2 regions of the Geobacillus sp. LEMMY01 genome follow, and region 2 is predicted to be linked to the other one. Evidence: riboswitches for the same ligand, from Rfam matches in the RefSeq annotation. Region 2 holds a riboswitch; the other holds the start of a gene.
The links. Region 2 has a riboswitch for cobalamin ahead of B1A75_RS13490 ((2Fe-2S) ferredoxin domain-containing protein). Riboswitches for the same ligand answer to the same signal wherever they lie in the genome.
Positions count from the first base shown of each region.

Region 1 (10,929 bases), on a different contig from region 2:
TATTCCTACGCCCAGCGGGGAATGAATGAATATGTCGGTTTTATGGCAGGCTGGGTCATTTTGCTTGATTACATTTTCGTTCCGGCTCTTCTCTATTTGGTCAGCGCTGCTGCCTTAGCCGACATTGTGCCGCAAGTGCCGATTTACGTGTGGCTAATTCTGTTTATTGCCATGAATACGATCATTAATATTCTCGGAATCGAGATGACGGCCAAAGCGAACAAAGTGATTGTTGTTTTAGAGCTCATTGTCCTTGCAGTGTTTGTGATCACAGGAATTATTGCTATTATAAAAGGCGTCAATGGAGCGCAGTTTACGTTCAAACCGCTGTACGATCCCGATCATTTCAGCGTGGAGACGGTGATGGGGGCGGTGTCGGTGGCCGTCTTGAGCTTCCTTGGTTTTGATGCGGTGTCGACGCTGGCTGAGGAAACGAGAGACGGGAAATCATCGATCGGCAAAGCGATCATTTTCGCTTTGCTCGTTGTCGGTGCGCTTTTCATCGTGCAAACATGGGTCGCCGCTCTCATTTGGCCTGATTATACGACGTTTAAAAACGCGGACGTGGCGTTTTATCAGATTGCGGAGCTGGCAGGCGGACCATGGCTGAAATGGACAACGATCGTCGCCACCGCGCTTTCGTGGGGGATCGCGAACGCGCTCGTCGCCCAGGCAGCCATCTCCCGCATTTTGTACAGCATGGGTCGCGACCGTAAACTGCCCAGTGTGCTGGCCAAAGTGCATCCGAAATTTCAAACGCCATACGTCAGCACATTGCTTGTCGCTGTGATTTCGCTCATTGTCACGACGGTGTTCGCCTCGCAAATTGATAAGCTCGCTTCGCTTGTCAACTTTGGCGCCCTGACGGCTTTCCTCTTTTTGCATGTGTCGGTGATGAACTATTTCTTGCGCAAACAAAAGAGTAACGATTATATCAATCATCTCTTGTTTCCGCTCATCGGTTTTGTTATCATCGGCTATGTATGGATGAATCTGGACCCGCTCAGCAAAAAGCTAGGATTGATTTGGATCGCGATTGGACTCGTTTATTTGATCTTTTTGCGACTCACTAACAAAGACTCCCGTCTAAGCGGGGAACTGTAGTTGCTTGTATGGCCTGACGCCGTCATAAAAGGCGTTGGGTCTTTCGTTTTTTGCCGACGATGAAACATTTTTTCGATCGCGACGTATTACAGAATGAGAGTACGGCGCCTTGTTAAGGCAAAACGCCGTTCATCCGCAATAGGCGGGCGCCGATAAAACATGGAAGGAGCCGGAGGAAAATGAGCATGTTTGGAAAAGTCGCCGCCGATGTGCTTGGGCTAAGCGACATCGGCTCGGTTATTCAGCCGAAAGATTACGACAAAGTGGATGCCGATGATTATGTGATGCACGAGGATGGGGAAAAAATCTATTTCCTTATTAAATCGAAATCCGATGAATATTGCTTCACAAACCGCGCGCTCATTCATCTAGACGGCACAAGCGCCACGAGCAAAAAACGGACGCTGCGCCGCTACGATTACTATAAGCATCCGATTTCCGACGTGTCGCTCGAAACAGCCGGGACGGTCGACTTGGACGCGGAAATCAAATTTAAAATCGGGTCGCACTCCTACTCGATTGATGTGCATAAAAAGCATATTGAGGAATTGAAAGATTTGTATAAATCGCTGCTGGCGATCGCGGAGATTTGCCATGAAAACGAAACGAAGTTCAACTATGCGGAGCGGAGTTTGGAACTGGCGGCCAAGGTGTTTGCCAACATGCGCGGCGACGGCGCCAATGTGTCGGCGGATTTTCAGGCCGTGAATGAATACGCTTTTCGCTGGCTGGCGGAAGCGAAAAAGAACTATACGGTGAAGGATTTCGGGTTTGTGTTTGAAAAATATATCGGGCAGTAAAGGGATCGAAAAGGCGTCAAAAGGAAGCGCCTTTTCTTCATCTATCTAGGTGGTGGACCGACTTCTTTCTACAAAAATAGTTGTCAAACACCAAGCCTTGCTTTAATATAAAAATGTCCATATCCGATAACTGAATAGATTCGCAGCAAGGTGCCGAAAAGGCTTAATAGGGAATCCGGTGAGAATCCGGAGCTGTCCCCGCAACTGTCAATGCGGACGAAATGAAATCGCCACTGTACGGACAGATGGCTTGCGCTGTTTTCCGTACGGGAAGGCTTCAGAGTAGGATGAAGCATGAGTCAGTAGACCTGCCTTGCTTGCCGCAGTTTCCGAATCTTCGGGGGGTGAGACGCGGAAACAGTCGTACAGGGCATTGTTGTGCCCATTGGCGGTCTGTTTCGCGCTCATTCCCAGATTTAGGCGGAATGGGCGTTTTTATTTTTACATAGCGAAAGGGGGAACGACCGATGAAGCGTTGGAAATGGACGGCGGCGTTGGCTGCTCTATTCCTTCTGGCCGCCGTGCTGGTCGGTTGCAGCAGTGGGACCAATAGCAACGCCCAACCAACGAAAAAAGAAGAGCCGAAAACGGAACAAGCGGCGTTTCCGGTGACGGTGAAAGACGGGCTTGGCCAAGATGTAACCATCAAGGCAGAGCCGAAAAAAATCGTCTCACTCATCCCAAGCAATACGGAAATCGCCTATGCGTTGGGGCTTGGCGAGAAAATCGTCGGCGTCAGCGATTTTGACAATTATCCGGAAGACGTCAAAACGAAAACGAAAATCGGCGGCATGGAGTTTAACGTCGAGAAAATCATTTCGCTCAAGCCGGATCTCGTCTTGGCTCACGCGTCAAGCGCCCATAACTCGCGCGATGGCCTCAAGCAATTGAAAGACGCCGGCATCACCGTGCTTGTCGTGAATGATGCAAAGTCGTTTGACGATGTGTATGCGTCCATCGAATTGATCGGCAAAGCGACAGGGACGACGGACAAAGCGAAGCAAGTGATTAATGATATGAAAGAGAAGCTTGCGCAAATTCAAGAAAAAGCGAAACAAATCCCGGCGGATAAGCAGGCGAACGTCTGGATTGAAGTGTCGCCGCCGCCGCAGCTGTATACGGCCGGCAAAGGGACGTTTATGGATGAGATGCTCCAAGTGATTTCAGCGAAAAACGTCGCCGGCAGCTTGGAAGGCTGGCCGATGGTGACAGAAGAAAAAGCAGTGGCCTATAAGCCGGACGTTATCATCACGACATACGGCGGAGCGAAGCAAGTGCTTGCGCGCACCGCTTGGAAAGACGTGCCAGCGGTGAAAAACAAGCGGGTGTATGACGTCAACTCCGATTTAGTGAGCCGGCCGGGTCCGCGCCTTGCCGAAGGGGTCGAGGAACTTGCCAAAGCCATTTACCCGGATGTGTTCAAGTAAAACGTGGATGTATATATTGGCCGTCATGGCGGCCATTTTATCGTTGCTCGTAGGGATATCGACAGGATCGCTGTCGATTCCCTTTTCTTCTATTGTTCGCATTCTTGCGTCCGAATGGTTTGGTATGCCGCTTCCGTCTGACATTCCGGCCGATTGGGCGCCGATTGTCATAGCGATTCGCCTGCCGCGCGTTGTGCTCGCGTTTTTGGTCGGCGCCTCGCTGGCGATGGCCGGCGCGGCGTTCCAAGGGTTGCTGAAAAATGCGCTCGCCGATCCGTACACGCTCGGCGTCTCATCCGGCGCTGCGGTCGGAGCGGTGCTCGTCATGTTTCTCGGTTGGCAATGGCCGCTCTTTGGCACGTTTACATTGCCGGTGGTCAGCATTTTGTTTGGCATGGCGACGCTTGCCGCCGTTTTGGCGTTCACCCGCGCGGTTGAGCGGCAGCTGTCGGTTGAGACGATCATTTTAGCCGGCATTATCTTCGGCGCGTTTTTCAGCGCCTTCATTTCGCTCATGATCGCTTTGACCGGGGAAGAATTGCGGCAAATCATCTCATGGCTGATGGGGAGCGTGGCGATGCGCGGCTGGAAGTACAGCGGGCTTTTGTTGCCGTTTTTTCTCATCGGCGCGGCGGTGCTTCTCGCCAACGGCCGCGAGTTGAACGCGTTTGCTTTTGGCGAGGCGGCGGCGCTTCATGTCGGCGTTGATGTTACGCGCCGAAAAGTCATCATTTTGACGGCGGCCGCGCTACTCACTGGCGCGGCGGTGTCGGTGTCCGGGACGATCGGTTTTGTTGGGCTCGTTGTTCCGCATATGGTCCGGCTTGTGTGCGGGCCAAACTATCGGATGCTGCTGCCGCTGTCGCTCTTGTATGGCGGGGCGTTTCTTGTGCTCGCCGATGTGGCGGCGCGGACGATCATTGAACCGCGCGAACTGCCGATCGGCGTCATCACCTCGCTGATCGGCGCCCCGCTATTTGCCGTCTTGTTTTTCCGAAAAACGAAGCGAAAGATGGGATGATGATGCTTGAGGTGCGGGCCGTATCGCATCGGTATGGACCAAAGCAAGTGCTTGATCGTGTGACGTTTTCCGTGGAAAAAGGGGAGCTGTTCGGCATCGTCGGGCCGAACGGCAGTGGAAAAACGACGCTGCTGAAACTCATTTGCAAAGAGCTTCCGCTTGCCAGCGGTGAGATCAAGATTCATGGCCAGCCGCTTTTGGCGCTGTCTGCGAAGCAATGGGCGCGGTTTGCCGCCGTCCTGCCGCAGACAGCGGAGACGGCGCCCGGCTACACGGTGAGAGAAACGGTGGCACTCGGCCGTTATGCTCATCAGCGCGGCTTGTTTCCGGCGTGGACGAAAGAGGATGAAGCCGCGGTTCAAGAAGCGCTTCGTGCGGTCGGCTTGGCCGACAAAATCAATGAGCCGCTTGAGCGGCTAAGCGGCGGGGAGCGGCAGCGCGCCTATTTGGCGCGGGCGCTCGCCCAAGAGCCGCGGCTGCTGCTTTTGGATGAACCGACGAACCATATGGATATGAGTGGCCAAGTCCGGCTTTTGGACCGGCTCGCGGAAGCTGCCCGCTCCCGCGATTTGACGGTCGTCGCCGTCTTTCACGATATGAACGTCGCTAGCTTATATTGCGACCGGGTGCTTGTGTTAAAAGAAGGAAAAACAGCGGCGCTTGGAACGCCGACAGATGTGATGACGCCGGCGCTGCTTGAGGAAGTGTTTGCCGCGCCGATTGTGCGTTTGGCCCATCCGGCGACGGCAAAGCCGATGTTTTCGTTTGTGCCGAAAGGAAAACAAGAAGAATCGCCGGCCGGCGGGCTGCGTTTGTCCTTTCTTGATGACGCCGCTGTTCTTGCCTCCTGCCAGCCGCTTCGCGTCCTGTCCTCGGCATTGATCGGCGCTGGGTTTCAATGGGCGACCCATTTTGTCAATCGCCATGTCGGGTTGGATTACGATTGCCGCGATGCGGAAGGAGACATGCGCCGCTATTTGGAGCAACACGGGTTTTCGCCGGAACGAACGATCGGCATGATGACGGCGGTTGACGTCCATGATGCCGTTTGGCTTCAGGAAGAAGGGGAAGCGTTTTCGGTTGCGGTCATGACGACCGCTGGCGTCGGCAATGCGGTTGATGCCGCTCGGGCATGGCAGCATAAGCCGCTTGTGGCAAGGCCGGGAACGATCAATATGGTGATTGTCATTGACGGAATGCTGACGGAAGCGGCGTTTGTCCAGGCGATGATGACGGCGACGGAAGCGAAGGCGAAAGCGCTCGCCGACCGTTCGGTTTGCGACCCGGAAACAGGGACGCTTGCCACCGGCACGTCGACCGATTCGCTCGCCGTGGCGGCGACGCAAACCGGGCGGACGTTTGCCTATGCCGGAACGGCGACGGAACTGGGGCGCGCGATCGGTCGGCTCGTGTATGAAGCGACGATCGAGGCGCTTGACCGCTACAAGCGGCGGAGGGGGCGGCGATGACGCACCTGTTCGCGATGGCATTGGCCTTGTTGCTTGACGCGTTGCTTGGCGACCCGCATTGGCTTCCGCATCCGGTGCGGGGCATGGGAAAGTGGATCGCCTGGTTTGATCGGCGCTGGAACCAGGGAACAAGGCGGCGGGCGAAAGGTGCGGCGGCCGTAGCGGCGGTCCTGGCCGCCGTCTACGGGTTGTCGGCGTTGGTCGTTTATGTAGGCTATGCGTTGTCCGTGTACGTGGGGGTGGCGGTCGAGGCGGCGCTTATTTTCACCACCATTGCGACCAAAAGCCTCGCTGAAGCGGCTGAGGATGTGCGCCGGCCGCTTGAAGCGGGCGATCTTCCCGAGGCGCGGCGGGCGCTGTCGATGATCGTTGGCCGCGACACCGAGCGGCTCGATGAGGCCGGCATCACCCGCGCCTGCGTCGAAACGGTGGCGGAAAATACGAGCGACGGCATCACTGCTCCGCTCTTTTACGCGGCCTTGGGCGGCGCGCCGCTTGCCATGCTGTACCGGGCGGTGAACACGTGCGATTCGATGCTCGGCTATAAAAATGAAACGTATCGCGAATTTGGTTGGGCAGCTGCTCGGTTGGATGATGTGTTCAACTATATTCCAGCGCGGCTGACGGCGCTCGTGATGGTGTTGGTCTGCGGCGGCCGCCGGCTTCGTTTGGCGCTGTCGATATTGTTTCGCGATGCCCGCCGCCACCCAAGCCCGAACAGCGGCTGGCTCGAGGCGGCGATGGCTGGATTGCTTGGGGTGCAGCTGGGCGGGACGAATACATATGGCGGCGTCGTCTCTGAGCGGCCGACACTCGGCGATCCCGATGTTCCGCTGCGCTCGGTTCATATTCGCCAGGCGGTCGGCATCATGATCAGAACGGTGCTCGCCTTTACGTTATTGCTATGGATCGGGGGGATGATCGTTGCGTTGGCCGGCGCATGGGGCGAATCCGCGCGCGTTGTATGAGCAATGCGGATTGGCCCCTCCGAAAGAATACATTGATTTCAGCGTCAATACGAACCCATATCGCCTGCCGCCGTCGGCTTGGCCGAACGGCGAGGAATGGATTCGCTGGGCCGGTGAGTATCCGGATCCGGAAGCGAAGGCGCTCAGGGAGCTCGTTGCCAAGCAGGAGCAGATTCGCCCCGGGCAAGTGCTGGTGACGAACGGGGCAGCGGAGGCGATTTATTTGTTGGCCGCGCTGCTTGCCGGCCGGCGCGTCGGCATCTTAGAGCCGACGTTTTCCGAGTATCGGCGCGCCTGCCTTGCTTACGGATGCGAAGTCAAGTCTTTGCTGGCAGAGGAAAGCCACGGTTTTTCGTACGACATCGACAAAGCGGCGGCATGGGCAGCGGAATGCGACGCGGTTTTTTTCTGTCATCCGAACAACCCGACCGGAACCGTGATGCCGGAGCGTGATCTCCGCTCGCTCGTCGCTGCAGCGGATCAAGCAGGGACGTATATCGTGGTGGATGAGGCGTTCTATCCGTTTTGGCGCGGCGGATTTACAGCCATGCGGTGGCTGGATCGCTATCCGCGCCTCATTGTGCTTCGATCGTTGACGAAAATCCATCATCTGGCCGGCGCGCGCCTTGGTTATGTCGCTGCCGACGAGGCGGTGATCGCTTCGCTGAAAACGCATCAGCCGCCATGGAGCACAAACTGCATCGCCCAACAATTGGCGCTTCGTTTCATGGCGATGGAATCGTTTGTCAAGTGGACGAAAGAACGGATCGCCGCCGAGCGGGAGCGCGTGTTTCGGTCGCTGCCGGCCGGCCGGTATGCCGTCTCGCCGTCGGTGGTCAATTTTTACTTGCTGCGTCCGCTCTCCGGACGGACAGAGGATTTGTTTTTCTATTTATTGCAGCAAGGAATCGTCCCGCGGCATACAATGAATTTTCCTGGACTGGATGGACGTTACGTGCGGCTCGCGGTCAAAACGCAGGTGGAAAACGATCGGCTGCTTGAGGCGCTTGCGAGGTGGAGCGGATGATTGTGTTTGTCAGCGGAGCCGCGCGCAGCGGAAAAAGTGAAGCGGCGGAAGTATGCGCCATCCGGCTTTCTTGCGGAGGTCGGCTTCACTATATTGCTACCGCGCAGGCAGTGGATGAAGAAATGACGGAGCGCATCCGCCGCCATCAAGAGCGGCGTGCGGCGCAGGCCGCGCATTGGACGGTGTGGGAAGCCCCGTTCTCTTCTCGGGAGATTGCCGCTTCCCTGCGCCCTAATGATGTCGTCCTGCTTGATTGCTTGACCGCTTGGCTCGCCCACGAATTGTTTTCCGGGGAAAGCTGGAAAACAGACGCAACCGCCCAAGCCACCGCCCGCCGCTTGCTTGACGGAGTGCGGGCGTGGGATGCCGCCTGCCGCGCGGTTGTGATTGTATCGAACGAGCTGTTTTCCGGGGGCGTGCCGGATGATCCTGGCACATTTCGCTACATGAAAACGCTTGGCTCGCTTCACCAACAGTTGGTCGCGGAAGCAGCGGCCGCCGCGGTCGTTGAATGCGGCCTTCTCCGCGTGAAAAAGGGGCGGTGGCCGCGATGAAGCAAGCATGGAACGGATGGCTGTTGGCGCTGCAGCTGTTTACCATCATCCCGATTCGGCGCTCGATTGAATGGAACGCCGTCCATGTCCGCTGGCTCGTACGCTGTATGCCGCTTGCGGGGGCGCTGATCGGGGCGTTTTCAGCCGGAGTGTATGCGCTCTTTTCGTTATTTTCATTTGGCTCGCCGCTTGTTTGGGCGCTTCTTCTTCTTTGGCTCGGCATTTGGATAGCCGGCGGGCTGCATGCCGATGGGTTTATGGATGTAAGCGATGCGTTTTTTTCATACCGCGATGTGAAGCGGCGGCAAGAGATCATGTCCGATTCGCGTGTCGGTGCGTTTGCGGTGTTGTCGCTTATTTGTTTGTTGTCATTTCGTTGGCTGTTTCTGTACGAATCGCTCCAAGCCGGCGTTCCGCCGGCGCTGTTCGCCGCCGTTCCGCTGTTGTCGCGGGCCGGAGCTGCCTGGCTTCTTTCCGTCGGCAAGCTGGCAAAGCCGACAGGAATGGCCGCATCGCTTCGCGAATATAGTTCATGGCGTGATGCCATTTGGGCGCTTGGACTCGCTTTTGTATTGCTTTCGCTTCTTTGTGCATCCACCGCCATTTCGGTGCAAACAGGGGCGGCGCTGGCTGCAGCGGTTGTCGTTTTGGCGGCGGCAGCGAAGCCGTGGGCGGAAAAACAGTTTGGCGGCATCACCGGCGATGTGCTCGGCGCGCTGATCGAAGGAGGGGAGACGGTGCTATGGGGCGTCATTTGGCTGTTACACTCATCCGCCATGGGATGACGGAACAAAACCGACGTCGGGCGTATATCGGCTGGACGGATGCGCCGCTTGCGGCCGCGGAGCGCAATCGGCTATGCCGTTTGCAGCTTGAGCGGCCGTATCCGGTCGACTGCATGGTCACAAGCGACCTTCACCGCTGTCGAGAAACGGCCGCCTTGCTGTTTGGCGGACGCAGGGCAGATTGGTGCACCAGCCGCTGGCGCGAGTTTCACTTTGGCGCTTGGGAAGGAAAAACGTTTGCTGAGCTGGAAGAAGAGCCCGCCTACCGCCAATGGCTTGCGTCGCCCTTTTCCGCGGCGCCGCCTGGAGGAGAGCGTTATGCCGACTTTCAAGCGCGCATCAAACAGGCGCTCGCGGAGACGATCGCTTTGGCCGAGCAAAGCGAAGCCCGCCATGTCGTGATCGTCACCCATGGCGGCCCAATTCGCCTCCTGCTCGAGCAGTATGCGCCGGATGCCCGTTCGTTCTGGGAATGGGAGGTGCCATTTGCCGGCGGATATACGTTGGAATCGACGATCGAGCGTTGGAAAGGGGGAGAGCGGTGCATTTCGTTATCGGCGGTGCGTTTCAAGGAAAACGAAAATGGGTGCGGGAACGGTATGGAATAAATGATGGAGTTCATATTGTATGGCATAACGGTTATTTGGAGCCGTATAGGTCGCCGGATGGCATCGAAACGGCAAAAACGGTCGTCTTTGACGGGTTGGAAGCCGCCATCCGCCTCCGTCCGGACGCAGACGAGTGGGAATCCTATTTCCGCGCTTGGCAACGATGGGAAGCGGCAGCGCCTAACCGCACGGTCGTTTGGATCGGCACCGATGTGACGCAAGGCGTTGTTCCGGTTGATCCGGAAGAGCGGCGCTGGCGCGACGCAGTGGGAATGTGCTACCAGCGACTAGCTTCCTTGTGTTGCCGCGTCGACCGGCTTTGGTGCGGACTGGCGGAACGATTGAAATAAGGGGGAGAGGAAAAGTGAAATTGTATACGCGAACCGGGGACCAAGGGAAAACGAGTTTAGTCGGCGGGCGCGTTGACAAAGACCATTTGCGCGTCGAGGCGTACGGGACGATTGACGAGGCGAATTCGTTCATCGGATGGGCGCTTGCGTTATTGGCCGGCGATGAACGGTTTCGCGACCTTTGCGCCGAGCTGCAAAAAATCCAGCACGAGCTGTTTGACTGCGGCGGCGACCTGGCCATCGTCAACGGCAAGCTTCCGTATAAGGTGACCGAGGCGATGGTCACATTTTTAGAAGAGCGCATTGATGCGCACGTGCAAGAGGCACCGCCATTGCAAAAATTCATTTTGCCGGGCGGCTCCAAGGCGGCTGCGGCGCTCCATATGGCGCGTACGGTGGCAAGACGGGCGGAGCGGTGCATCGTTTCCTTGCAAAAAGCGGAGCCGATCAACGATGTTGTGCTCAAATATATGAACCGCCTGTCCGATTATTTGTTCGCCGCTGCCCGGGTCGTGAACGCCCGTTTAGGGGTAAAGGACATCGAGTATGAACGGAGCGCTATTGTGTTCCGCAACAAGGAGGAGAAACAATGAACCGCCGCTTGGCTTGGACGGCCGTTTGTTTGGCGCTTTCGGTGATCGGATCCTTCATCAAGCTGCCGACGTTTGTCGGCAGCATCGCTTTGGACAGCGCACCGGCGCTTGTCGCCGCCGGGGTTCTTGGTCCGCGCGCCGGAGCGGCGGTCGCTGGGCTGGGGCATTTGGTTTCGGCGTTGATCGGCGGTTTTCCACTCGGCCCGATTCATTGGTTTGTCGC
Region 1 is NZ_MVKA01000007.1:56,412-67,340, forward strand. Features, by position in the region: gene B1A75_RS04975 (APC family permease) at 1-1,104, shown strand, start outside; gene B1A75_RS04980 (PH domain-containing protein) at 1,290-1,904, shown strand; cobalamin riboswitch at 2,036-2,234, shown strand; gene B1A75_RS04985 (ABC transporter substrate-binding protein) at 2,372-3,331, shown strand; gene B1A75_RS04990 (FecCD family ABC transporter permease) at 3,297-4,352, shown strand; gene B1A75_RS04995 (adenosylcobinamide amidohydrolase) at 4,349-5,821, shown strand; gene cbiB (adenosylcobinamide-phosphate synthase CbiB) at 5,818-6,789, shown strand; gene cobD (threonine-phosphate decarboxylase CobD) at 6,746-7,816, shown strand; gene B1A75_RS05010 (bifunctional adenosylcobinamide kinase/adenosylcobinamide-phosphate guanylyltransferase) at 7,813-8,370, shown strand; gene B1A75_RS05015 (adenosylcobinamide-GDP ribazoletransferase) at 8,367-9,155, shown strand; gene B1A75_RS05020 (histidine phosphatase family protein) at 9,113-9,763, shown strand; gene B1A75_RS05025 (bifunctional adenosylcobinamide kinase/adenosylcobinamide-phosphate guanylyltransferase) at 9,697-10,113, shown strand; gene B1A75_RS05030 (cob(I)yrinic acid a,c-diamide adenosyltransferase) at 10,128-10,706, shown strand; gene B1A75_RS05035 (ECF transporter S component) at 10,703-10,929, shown strand, end outside.
Region 1: linked by a shared signal. The riboswitch ahead of B1A75_RS04985 (ABC transporter substrate-binding protein) and the one ahead of B1A75_RS13490 ((2Fe-2S) ferredoxin domain-containing protein) in region 2 are both predicted to bind cobalamin.

Region 2 (10,929 bases):
CGACAAGCCGGCCTTGTTTCACTTGTTCCACCATTGCCGCGACCATTTCTTCTAAATGCATGCCGGCGGTATGGAAAACGTCAGCATCCGGCTTCCGGTAGCGCTCGATCAATTCCGCGCTCACTAGCGAGTCTGTGTAAAAAATGGCGTCCGCCGCAGCGAGAAGCTCGGCGCCGCGAACCGTGATCAAATCTGGTGCGCCCGGCCCCGCTCCTACGATATACAGCTTCACTTTCTCACCACCATCAATGTCAAATATTCGAGCTCCGCCCCGTCGAGCTCCTCAACGTTCCATACCACTTCCTCGCCGGACGTCACTTTCGTCACAACAGCGGCGCGATGAAGCAAATCGAGCTCACGCAAGAGGCGAATCATCAAATCGATCACTTTCGCCACTTTAAAAAAGACGACGCAATCGTGCTCAAGAAGCACTGCTTTCATCACCTCAACATCGTCGCGGGCGGGCACGATCGCCACGGTTTCATCACCATCCGCCAGCGGCAGACGAAGCCTAGCGGCAGCAGCGTTGGCCGAACTGACGCCAGGGACAACTTCAATCGGCGCTTCCGGATAGCGGCGCTCCATCACGTGCATCAAATGGATGAACGTGCTGTACAACAGCGGGTCGCCTTCGGTCACAAACGCGACATCGCGCCCGGCCGACAGCTCCGCCCAAATGGCGTCCGCCGCCTCGTTCCACTTCGGCTCAAGCACGGCCGGGTCTTTTGTCATCGGAAAATGCAGGCCGAGCCGCCGTTTTTCCTCTGGCGCAAAATACGCATCAATAATTTGTTCCGCATAGCTTTTGCTTTGCCGCCCTTTTTTTGGATAGGCGATGACATCCGCTTCCTTTAGGCGGCGGTATGCTTTCACCGTCATAAGCTCCGGATCGCCCGGGCCAACGCCGATGCCGTACAACGTGCCGGTCATTCGTCTCCCTCCCGCTTCGCAGCCAGAATATACACCGGATTGAGCGCCTCAAAGCGCGTCAACTCTAAAATCGGCTTGCTTCGCGACACTTGCGCGAGGGTGATGTCGACATGAAACCCGCGTTCGCGCAGCTCGCGGCCCGCTTCAGCAAGCGTCTCAACCGTTGCCGCGTTGATCACGATGCGTCCATTTTTCTTCAGCCGTTTCGCACAGACGTCCAACAACGGCGCCATCGCGCCTGACGTGCCGCCGATAAAGATGGCATCCGGGTCGGCAAACTCATCGAGCCGATCGGGCGCCCTGCCGTGCACAAGCGTGATGTCAACGCGGAATTTGCGCAAGTTTTGCCGGCAAATCTCAAGGTCGTATTCATTTTTTTCAATCGCAAACACCGCCCCGTCGCGGGCGATTTTCGCCGCTTCAATCGCGACCGAACCCGTGCACGTCCCAATGTCCCAGACAACGCTGTCCAGGCGCAAGCGCAAGGCGCTTACGCTTAAGACGCGAATTTCTTTCTTTGTAATTAGCCCTTTGTCCGGCTTGCGTTGGAAAAATTCATCATCGTCAATGCCGAGCGGCCAAACCGGACCGGGAGCGGTTTGCCGCAAAATGACTATATTTAATGGAAAAAACTCGGTTTCTGCCATTTCTTCTAGCTTGAAAAACCGGCATCGCTCATTCGGCCCGCCGAGCTCCTCGCCGACAAACGCCTCATATTCCGTCATGCCGTACTCGAGCAAATAGCGGGCGATGGCGGCCGGCGAGTTCGTCTCATCGGTTAATATGGCGACTTTGCGCCGCCCGTCGATCCGTTGAGCCAAGCCTGTCAACGGCCGGCCATGGACGCTGATGAACGCCGCGTCTTGCCAAGACTCGCCCATTTTCGCAAACGCCCATTGCACCGAGCTGACGGCCGGATACACTTCGATCGGCAATTTGCCGGCCAAATAGCTGCCGATGCCGTAAAACAGCGGATCGCCGGAAGCGAGCACGACCGTGTTGCGCGTCTCATGACGGAGCCGCTCCACCAGCTCCGCCAGTCCGCGGCGGATGACCATCGTTTCTCCTTCGTATTCAGGAAACATCGCCAGCTGCCGCGCACCGCCGACAAGCAGCTCGCTTTCATCAATCCAGCGTCGATACAGCTCAGGAAGACTTGCTTGCCCATCAGCCCCCACGCCGATCAACTTCATCGTCCCCATCGGTCTGCACCGCCTTTCCTAATCGTTGTCCGTTCATTGTGTAAATGGACGTGGCCACCGTCAGGCCGCCTCCGACTTCGTGAAGCGCCGCCTGGCAACACGCTTCACACAACAACTCGAAAAACTTCGTGCAACCGGCTTCTTGCATCATGTCGCCGACTTGCGCCGCTGTATTCGCGCCGCGCACCGCAGCCACCAGTTCTGGACAAGCACCTGCCTGCTCGGCGATGGCAGCCAAAAAACCAAAGTCGACCGGGGCGCTTTTCGAGTGCACCATCATCACTCCTTGGGCGACTTTCGAAAATTTCCCCATCATCCCGACCATCGACACCGTCTTGATGCCAAGCCGTTTGCATTGTTTCAGTGTAAAGCCGACAAAATCGCCCATTTCGATAAACGCTTCTTCCGGCAAATGCGGATATTCTTGCATGGCATACTTTTCGCTCCGCCCCCCGGTCGTGATGACAACATGGCGGCAGCCGTTCGCTTTCGCCACTTGAATCGCCTGCACGATGCTCGCCCGGTAGGCGGCGGTGGAGAACGGAACGACGATGCCGCGCGTTCCTAAAATCGAGATGCCGCCAATGATGCCAAGTCTCGGATTCAACGTTTTTTTGGCGATTTCCTCGCCGCCGGGCACAGAAATGACGACCTTCACCCCGCGATTTAGACCGTATTGCGCCAACACTTCGCCGACCGCTTCGCGGATCATTTGCCGCGGCACCGGATTGATCGCCGCTTCCCCGACCGGCACCGGCAGCCCCGGTTTCGTGACGCGTCCGACCCCTTCACCGCCATCGATATGAACGCCCGGCGACGAGGTCCACGAGACAGTGGAAACGATGAGCGCGCCATGCGTCGCATCCGGGTCATCGCCGCCATCCTTCACGACCGCCGCCGTCGCCGTTTCGCCATCGAACGAACAGGAGGCGAGCGAAAATGTCGCCACTCGACCAATCGGCAGACGGATCGTCGCTTCTGACTGCGCCTTTCCGGTAATAAGCGCAATGAGCGCTGCTTTCGTTGCCGCTGTCGCGCACGATCCGGTCGTATACCCTTCACGCAGCGTTTTTTTCGTTTCCATCGCCGTCATCCTCGCTCGGCCAGCAACGATAAAGCGTTCAAGGCGGCGACGGTCACTGTGCTTCCTCCTTTGCGGCCGCGGTTCGTAATAAACGGCACATCGAGTTTCGCCAATTCTTCTTTCGATTCCGCCGCCGAGACGAATCCGACCGGCAAGCCGATCACCAATCCCGGCTGCGCCTCTCCTTCTTTGATGAGACGAATGAGCTCCAATAACGCCGTCGGAGCGTTGCCGATGGCAAAAATGCCGCCTTCCGCTTCTTTCACCGCTTTGCGCATGGCGATGATCGCCCTCGTTGTGTTCAGCCGTTTCGCTTCAGCAATGACATCTTCATCGGAAATATAAACGCGCACCGCGCTGCCGAATTTCTTGAGCCGCGCTTGATTGACGCCGGCTTGCACCATTTGCACATCGGCGACGACGAGCTTGCCGCTCCGAATGGCTTCAATGCCTGAGCGGATCGCATCCGGGTGGAAAATGAGGCTTTTGCCCAGCTCAAAATCAGCCGATGCATGGATGACGCGCTGAACAATTCGATATTGTTCTTCCGTAAATGAATGTTCCCCAATTTCCTCATCAATGATTTGAAAGCTGCGCGCTTCAATTTGTTCCGGCTGCACCGTCGCCGGACGAAATGTTGTATGGAAGTCCATGACAATTCTCTCCTTTCTTCCTTTGATCGCTTGCATGGGCGGCCGCTAGAAGCCCATTCCTTCCATCCGTGCGCTTCGCTTCCCGCATGAAGGCAACAAGCTCAGACGCATGGGACGCCATTGGCGCGAAAAACGTTTTGCTGTTTTTTCTGAAAACACGTTTTACACGGTTGGAAGTGGTGCATGTTGCTTCAACGCATCGAGCACGCCGGCAAAATCGTGATGCACGATGCCGTATGACAACCGTGGGCGGCGGATGACGATGACATCGATGCCGAGCTCCTCGGCGGCAGCGATTTTCTCATCGACAAACCCGACCTTGCCGCTTTCTTTCGTGACGACGACCGTGACGCCGAAATGGCGGTATAGCGCCCGATCGAGCTCTTTCGTAAACGGCCCTTGCATCATGACGATCTGCTCTTGGGAAAACCCGAGCCGCTCGCATTTGTCAAGATTGTCTTTTCGCGGCAACATCCGTGCAATCACCTTGACGTCCGGGCGCCCGAGCAGCTTGGCAGCGAAAATGTCGAGCGTTTTGCTGCCGGTCGTCAGCATCACGACGCCGCCTTTTTCCGCCGCCAAGTCAGCCGCTTCTTCATAGCTGTCGACAAATGTCACCTTCTCGGACGAAAACGAGGACGCCTGCCGCTCGTAGCGAATGTAGGGCAACCCGGCGTCTGCTGCCGCTTGCATAGCATTTTTTGACGCCTCTTCAGCAAATGGATGGCTCGCGTCCACAATCGCTTTGGCCCCCTCGGCTTTGGCCAGATCGGAAAGCTGGGACGCATCCAAGCGGCCGGCATAGGCGCGAATGCCGGCCGACCGAAGCTGTTCGGCCGCGTGATCGGTGACGACCGTCGCGGCCACGTTATAGCCAGCCTGTTGGATCATCACCGCCAATTCGCGGGCATCGCTTGTTCCGGCTAACAACAAAATCATCGACGCTTCCTCCTTCAATGATGGTGGTGATGATGATGGTGATGGTGATGATGGGCGGCGTGCAGCCGATATTGACAGATGTCGCAATTCATCGCCACCGTTTGGCCGAGCACCTCGTTGAGGCGGTCAAGCACGATCTCCTCAAGCTTCGGATGAAATCCGAAATAGCCGGCAAGCGCAAACGAGATATGCGAGTGCTCAGCTTGGTATTGCACCACTTGCTGCTCAAGCCGCTTAATAAGGATGCCGGTGAATAAAAAATACGGAAGAACAACGATCCGCCTAGCTCCGAGCATGAGACAGCGGCGGACAGCGTCATCAAGCGACGGCGTCGTCACACCCATAAACGCTGGTTCAACAAGCGCATAGCCGGTCTGTTCCCAAAAGAGGCGGGCGATTTTATACAAATCGCTGTTCGCATCCGGATCGCTCCCGCCGCGGCCAAGCAAAATGACCGCTGTTCCGTCGTCCGGCTGCTCCGGCCGCTCGCCGATTTCTTGCAATCGTTCGCGCAAAATAGCAAATGTCTGCTCATGGACGCCGATGGGGCGGCCGTAGCGGAACGCCATATGCGGGTAGCGCGCTTTCGCCTCATCGATTTCCGCCGGAATATGCAGCTTCGAATGCCCGGCCGGCAATAAAATGAGCGGAATGACCGCCACTTCCGTTGCCCCGACTTCGGCGCAGCGTTCGATTCCTTCGCCGATCGACGGACGGCCAAATTCTAAAAAACTTGTTTCAATATGAAACGAATCGCGCAAACGCGGCCGCAGGCGGTCGACAAACTTCCGCACTTGCTCGTTCCCTTCCGGGTCGCGGCTGCCATGGCCGACAAATAAAATGGCTCTCATCCTTGTTTCCCCCCTTTTTTTTGTGGCGGACGTCTTCCGCCGTTCCCTATAAGCGCAATCCCCCAATGATCTCCCTTAATCAAAGCCGGCGCGTGCTCCCGTTACTCACCGCAAGCCGGCGTTTCGATGGACGCCGCCGGTTTTGCCTCTTCGTGTGAAAAACGTCCGACTTGCTTCACGCGGCGGAAAAACTTATGAAACCGTTCATTCGGATGTGCTTGTTCTTGATACTGTTCGATAATTTCTGCCATAACAGCCACAATCTCTTCCGGCGGAATGCCTTCAGCGACGAGCTGGCCGGGATGGGCGTTGCGGCCGACCGTTTTTCCGCCCAAAAACAAATCAAATTTCCCTTTCCGGTACACAAGCCCAATATCTTCGCGCACCGCGCCGTAGCACGCCATCCCGCAGCCGTTGATGCCGAGCTTCAACTCTTTCGGCAGCGCCATGCCGCCAAATCGGCGAGCCAATTCCTCCGCGTATGGAATGGCGTCTTTTTTCTCTCCATCGCAAAAATCACATGCCTTCACCGTCAGCACATCACCGACCGGCATCACGATCAGCCCGGCGTCAACGAGACGCGCCACAAGCCCATCTGGGTCCTCTGTCAACCGTTCGATTTTCATATAATGATCCGGCGTGTAGGTCATTTTTCCATCCGTCCCTACCACTTCAGCAAGCACGATGAGCTGTTCCGGGGTGAACTGTTTATTGGCCACGCCCGGGCTCACCGCCGCTTCCAACAACACGGCCGCCGTCTTTCTTGTTTTCCGTCTCTCTAAAGCGGCGAGCGCGTCTTCGGCTGTTTCTTTCACCCGTTTTGGCGCGGCGGTCGGCTGCCGTTCCGCTGTTTTTGCCAGCGGCGCGGCAAGCGTCGGCAAAACGGCAGCCGGCGGCGTTGGCTCGGCCTCCTTAGTGACCGTGGCAACAGACGACGGTCGAACCGCGGTGGCCAAGGCGGTGAAAGCACGATCCTTCTGGTCGTCCCCGGCGAGGACAGCCGCTTCGGACGTCCCTGATGCCCCCGGTGCCCCCGTGCTTCCTTCGTCCTCATCTTCCAGCGGTTTCGTCTGGTCAAGCGCCCACGGCTCCGCTTCTTTGCGCAGCCGTTCATGCGGTTTGAGCGGCTGGACGGCGGCTGCTAGTTGATACTTGCGCTGGTAGCCGCGCGGCGTGATCATCACGCCGTCATGGACGAATGTCGTTGAGTTGCCGATAATCACCGTCGTCAACATGCCGATCTCATGGTCAAGCATATGCGCCAAATCAGTGAGCACCATGTGCTGGCGTTCACGGTACGCGCTTTTCACCAGCCCAACTGGTGTCGTCGGCGCGCGGTGGCGCAGCAAAATTTGCTGTGCTTCGACGATTTGCCGGGTGCGCCGCCCGCTTTTCGGGTTGTACAAGGCGATGACAAAGTCAGCGGCCGCCGCGGCTTCGAGCCGCTTTTCAATCAGCTCCCACGGCGTCAAATGATCGCTTAAGCTGATCGTACACGCATCGTGCATAATCGGCGCTCCAAGCAAAGCGGCGCACGAATGGATGGCGGAAATGCCGGGAATGACTTCGACTTCGATCGAACTGTCTTTCGTCCACCCTTTTTCGATCAGCACTTCATACACGAGCCCGGCCATGCCGTACAATCCGGCGTCGCCGCTTGAGATGACGGCGACCGTTTTGCCGCGCTCGGCCCATTTCACCGCCGCTTGGGCGCGGCTCACTTCTTCCGTCATGCCAGTGCTGATGATTTCCTTTCCGACAATCAGGTCGCGCACAAGTTCGATGTACGTTTTGTAGCCGATGATGACGTCGCTTTCTTCAATCGCTTCCCGAGCCCGTTTCGTCATATGGTCGACGCTTCCCGGGCCAAAGCCGACAATGAGCAATTTGCCGCCCACTTTACAGTCCCCCTCTCCATATCTCGATTATCATCGACATCCCTAACCATATGCTGTAGATCCCTGTGACCGCACCAAGGACATAAAACAGCCGTTCCCGCTGCTTGGCTTTCCAAAATCCCCACGATAATCCAGCCGCTGTGGCAATCGTCGCAATGAGCAAGCCGGCGACAAACAGCACAAGCTGAAGGACAGCGGCGCTCACATGCACTTTTCCGGCCGCGTGGGTGATAATGGCTAGCTGGGTCGGGCTTTCGACGCCAATGCCATGAATGATGCCGATGATCAAGGCGCCAGCCCAACCAACATGCGAAAAAGAACGGCAACTGTCCATTTCCCGCCTTCCCCGCAGCCATCGGGTGACCGTATGGCCGAACTCATAAAGGAGCTGAAACCGGCTTTTCACCTCACCCCGCCGAAAAAGAGAAAAAAGCATCATCCCGCCAAGAAGCACAAGCGTACCGCCAACTAAGAGCTCAATGGCGGCGGCTGACGACTCGGGAAGCCGGGCGCCGACCACGAGCGCCGCCACCCCCATGACAAACACGATCGCTCCGTGTCCAATAGCGTACATGATTCCGAGCGCTAACTGCTGTCTTCGCCGCGACTCGCTTCCGACCATATCCGCAATGGCCGCGACATGGTCGCTGTCCATCCCATGACGCATGCCGAGAAATATCGCTAACATTACATAACTGGCCCATTCCATCATTACGTCCCCCTCTTTCGAACGCCAATAACCGACTCCGTCCCACCAAGACGGGTCAACCCGTCTTCACGATATTCATACGCCGCCCACGTGCGAAGCGGCTCGCCGTTTTGTAAATGGCGATGGACGACCTCTTTTGCCTTCTCCGGGGTCATCAGCCGGTACCAGACGCCGTCCGGGTAGACGATCATCACGCATGCGTCTTGGCAGCGGCCGTTGCAGCGCGTCCTTGTCGTATGGACCGCGTCATCCAGCCCGAGGCGGGCGATTTCTTCGCGCACCGCGACTGTCACTTCATCGCCGCCATGGCGCAGGCACGTCCCGCCGTTGCAAATGAATACATGATGTCTCACTCCTCGTAAATCCCACGTCGCCATCCAATTCCTCCTCACGAGAATGATAGACATGCAGAACGCTCAGCTGCGTTTAAAGCAAAATAAAAAGCACCTCTCTAGCAGAGGTGCAGAAAAATGCATACGAAGCCATAAACAAGCTAAAAGAAGCCTTATTCGGCCATCATTCTTCCGCACGTCTGCCTATAGTCCCGTAGGCATCCGTCCGAATCCAAACAAGGCAGGTCTCCTGACTTAGGATCATCGCTTGGCGGCGCCTTCCCGAAGCATCCTTCAGTGACTTGTTGCCGCAAAGCTCCCCATCACAGTGGCGGGTACCGTGCCGGATTTTCACCGGGCTTCCCTTTTCACCCAAGCCCTAAGCGGGCTAGGCACCTTGTTTGTCTTACCGCCATATATGCGCTGTCATGGAACAAGCATCCGTTTTCATCGTAGTACAACCAATGCGTTGCCGTCAACCGTTTTTTGCCGACAAATCTTCGCGGGCGACGACAACGCCATCCGCATCAGCATAGACGTACGCCCCCGGCTCCCAGCGGACGCCGCCAAACTCAAGCGCAACGTCGCGGGCGCCTTTTCCTTCTTTTTTTGCATTTCGAGCGGTACACAGTGGCACGAACTCTTTTCGGACCACAGACACCGATCATTTATTTTTGACCGGAACGATACATCTCTAATTTGTCCAGGTCTAAGACAAATCCAGCGTCCAGCAATATATCTAATCCTAACAAACCGTTAATCCCTTCATAGTCCATCCCGCTAAAATCAATCTCATACTCTCTCAGTTGAAAAGAATCTAACTTAATAAAGTCCAATTTCTTTGCAAATGCGTACTCTTTTCCACCGATTCCATAATAAGTAACAATATGATCGCTCATCTCTACTCGCAAATCAATATCCTCTACTGCATTTTGAGAAATCAGTGTTTTAACAGCACCAGTATCAATAACCATATTATTAACCAATTTAGACCTTCCTTGGTAAACGATTTCTATCGATGTAAACAACAACCCATCACGATATTCAATTTGCATAACGAAATTTCCCTCTTAGACCAATCGTTTTCCGAACTTTTAAGACAATTTCCTTGTGACTAGTGTGATAAACAAACTGATTCCCTTTTGATTGCAGTAACTCCCGAGTTGCGTCCTCGTCCGAAACCGTTCCAATGACAGCCACCTCTTCAATGATTTCCTGATCCCCTTGTAAATGAGACTTCAATACCTGTAATTTCACAAATTGGTTTGGATACAGTAAACGCACTTCCTGCCATTTCATCTCCATCACCTCAAATTGTTCTTTGTATCCATATATCACTGCCCAAAAATCGAAAACTTTGGCACCACAGCGCCGTTCGTACAATCGTAGTACAACTCCTCTATGATAACCATCAATCGTTTTTTAGACGCACATCTTCACGAGCGACGACAACGCCGTCCGCATCAGCGTACACGTACGCCCCTGGCTCCCAGCGGACGCCGCCAAACTCGAGCACAACGTCGCGTGAGCCTTTTCCCTCTTTTTTGCTTTTCACCGGGCATGTGCCGATCGCCATCACTCCAATCGGCATGGCGCCAATTTCCGCTGAATCGCGGATGCAGCCGTGGATGATGACGCCAGCAAGCCCCCTCTCGCAAGCGATTTGCGCCAGCCGGTCGCCTAATAGCGCGACGCGGCGCGAGCCTTTTCCATCGACAACCAACACCGTCCCCGGCGGCACCGTCTCCAGCGCTTCGCGGACAAGAACGTTGTCCTCAAACACGTCGACCGTCGCAATCGGCCCGGAAAACGCCCGCTTTCCGCCGTACGATTGGAACGGCAACTCGCATACTTGCAACTCGTCTAAAAATTGATCGCATAAATCGGCTGTTTTCATTGTCGCTCTCCCCTTTCATGTTTTGCATTCGCCGTCATTCGCCAAAATCCTTCTGCCTCAGCAGTTTTTTGTCGACGATCTTTCATTCGAACGACTGACACGAACGCGGCGATGTGAACCAAACCATTGTGTGGCCGTCAATCGCTTCGATGTATTCCACCGCTCGCATTGAAACCATAAAAAACGGCCCCGCGCCGATATATGGCGGAGACCGTTTTCGCCGGCCCAAAGCCCCTCCGGTTTGACCAGACGTTCAGCTGGGCTAGCTGGATTCGAACCAGCGCATCACGGAGTCAAAGTCCGTTGCCTTGCCGCTTGGCTATAGCCCAACGTTGATTGCCATTTACAGACCCGCGAGCGAGAAAGCCCACTCCTTTAGAGGTGGGATGAAAGCGAGCCTTTTTCTTTGAATGATTCTAAAAAAATGGTATCCT
Region 2 is NZ_MVKA01000028.1:7,867-18,795, reverse strand. Features, by position in the region: gene cobM (precorrin-4 C(11)-methyltransferase) at 1-232, opposite strand, end outside; gene cobI (precorrin-2 C(20)-methyltransferase) at 229-930, opposite strand; gene cbiE (precorrin-6y C5,15-methyltransferase (decarboxylating) subunit CbiE) at 927-2,132, opposite strand; gene B1A75_RS13520 (cobalt-precorrin-5B (C(1))-methyltransferase) at 2,098-3,216, opposite strand; gene B1A75_RS13515 (precorrin-8X methylmutase) at 3,222-3,869, opposite strand; gene cobK (precorrin-6A reductase) at 4,032-4,808, opposite strand; gene B1A75_RS13505 (sirohydrochlorin chelatase) at 4,823-5,659, opposite strand; gene cobJ (precorrin-3B C(17)-methyltransferase) at 5,761-7,557, opposite strand; gene B1A75_RS13495 (HoxN/HupN/NixA family nickel/cobalt transporter) at 7,559-8,266, opposite strand; gene B1A75_RS13490 ((2Fe-2S) ferredoxin domain-containing protein) at 8,269-8,643, opposite strand; cobalamin riboswitch at 8,822-9,013, opposite strand; partial or broken gene B1A75_RS13485 (RraA family protein) at 9,074-9,211, opposite strand; gene B1A75_RS13480 (aspartyl protease family protein) at 9,267-9,653, opposite strand; gene B1A75_RS13475 (hypothetical protein) at 9,643-9,897, opposite strand; gene rraA (ribonuclease E activity regulator RraA) at 10,010-10,495, opposite strand; tRNA gene B1A75_RS13465 (tRNA-Gln) at 10,753-10,824, opposite strand.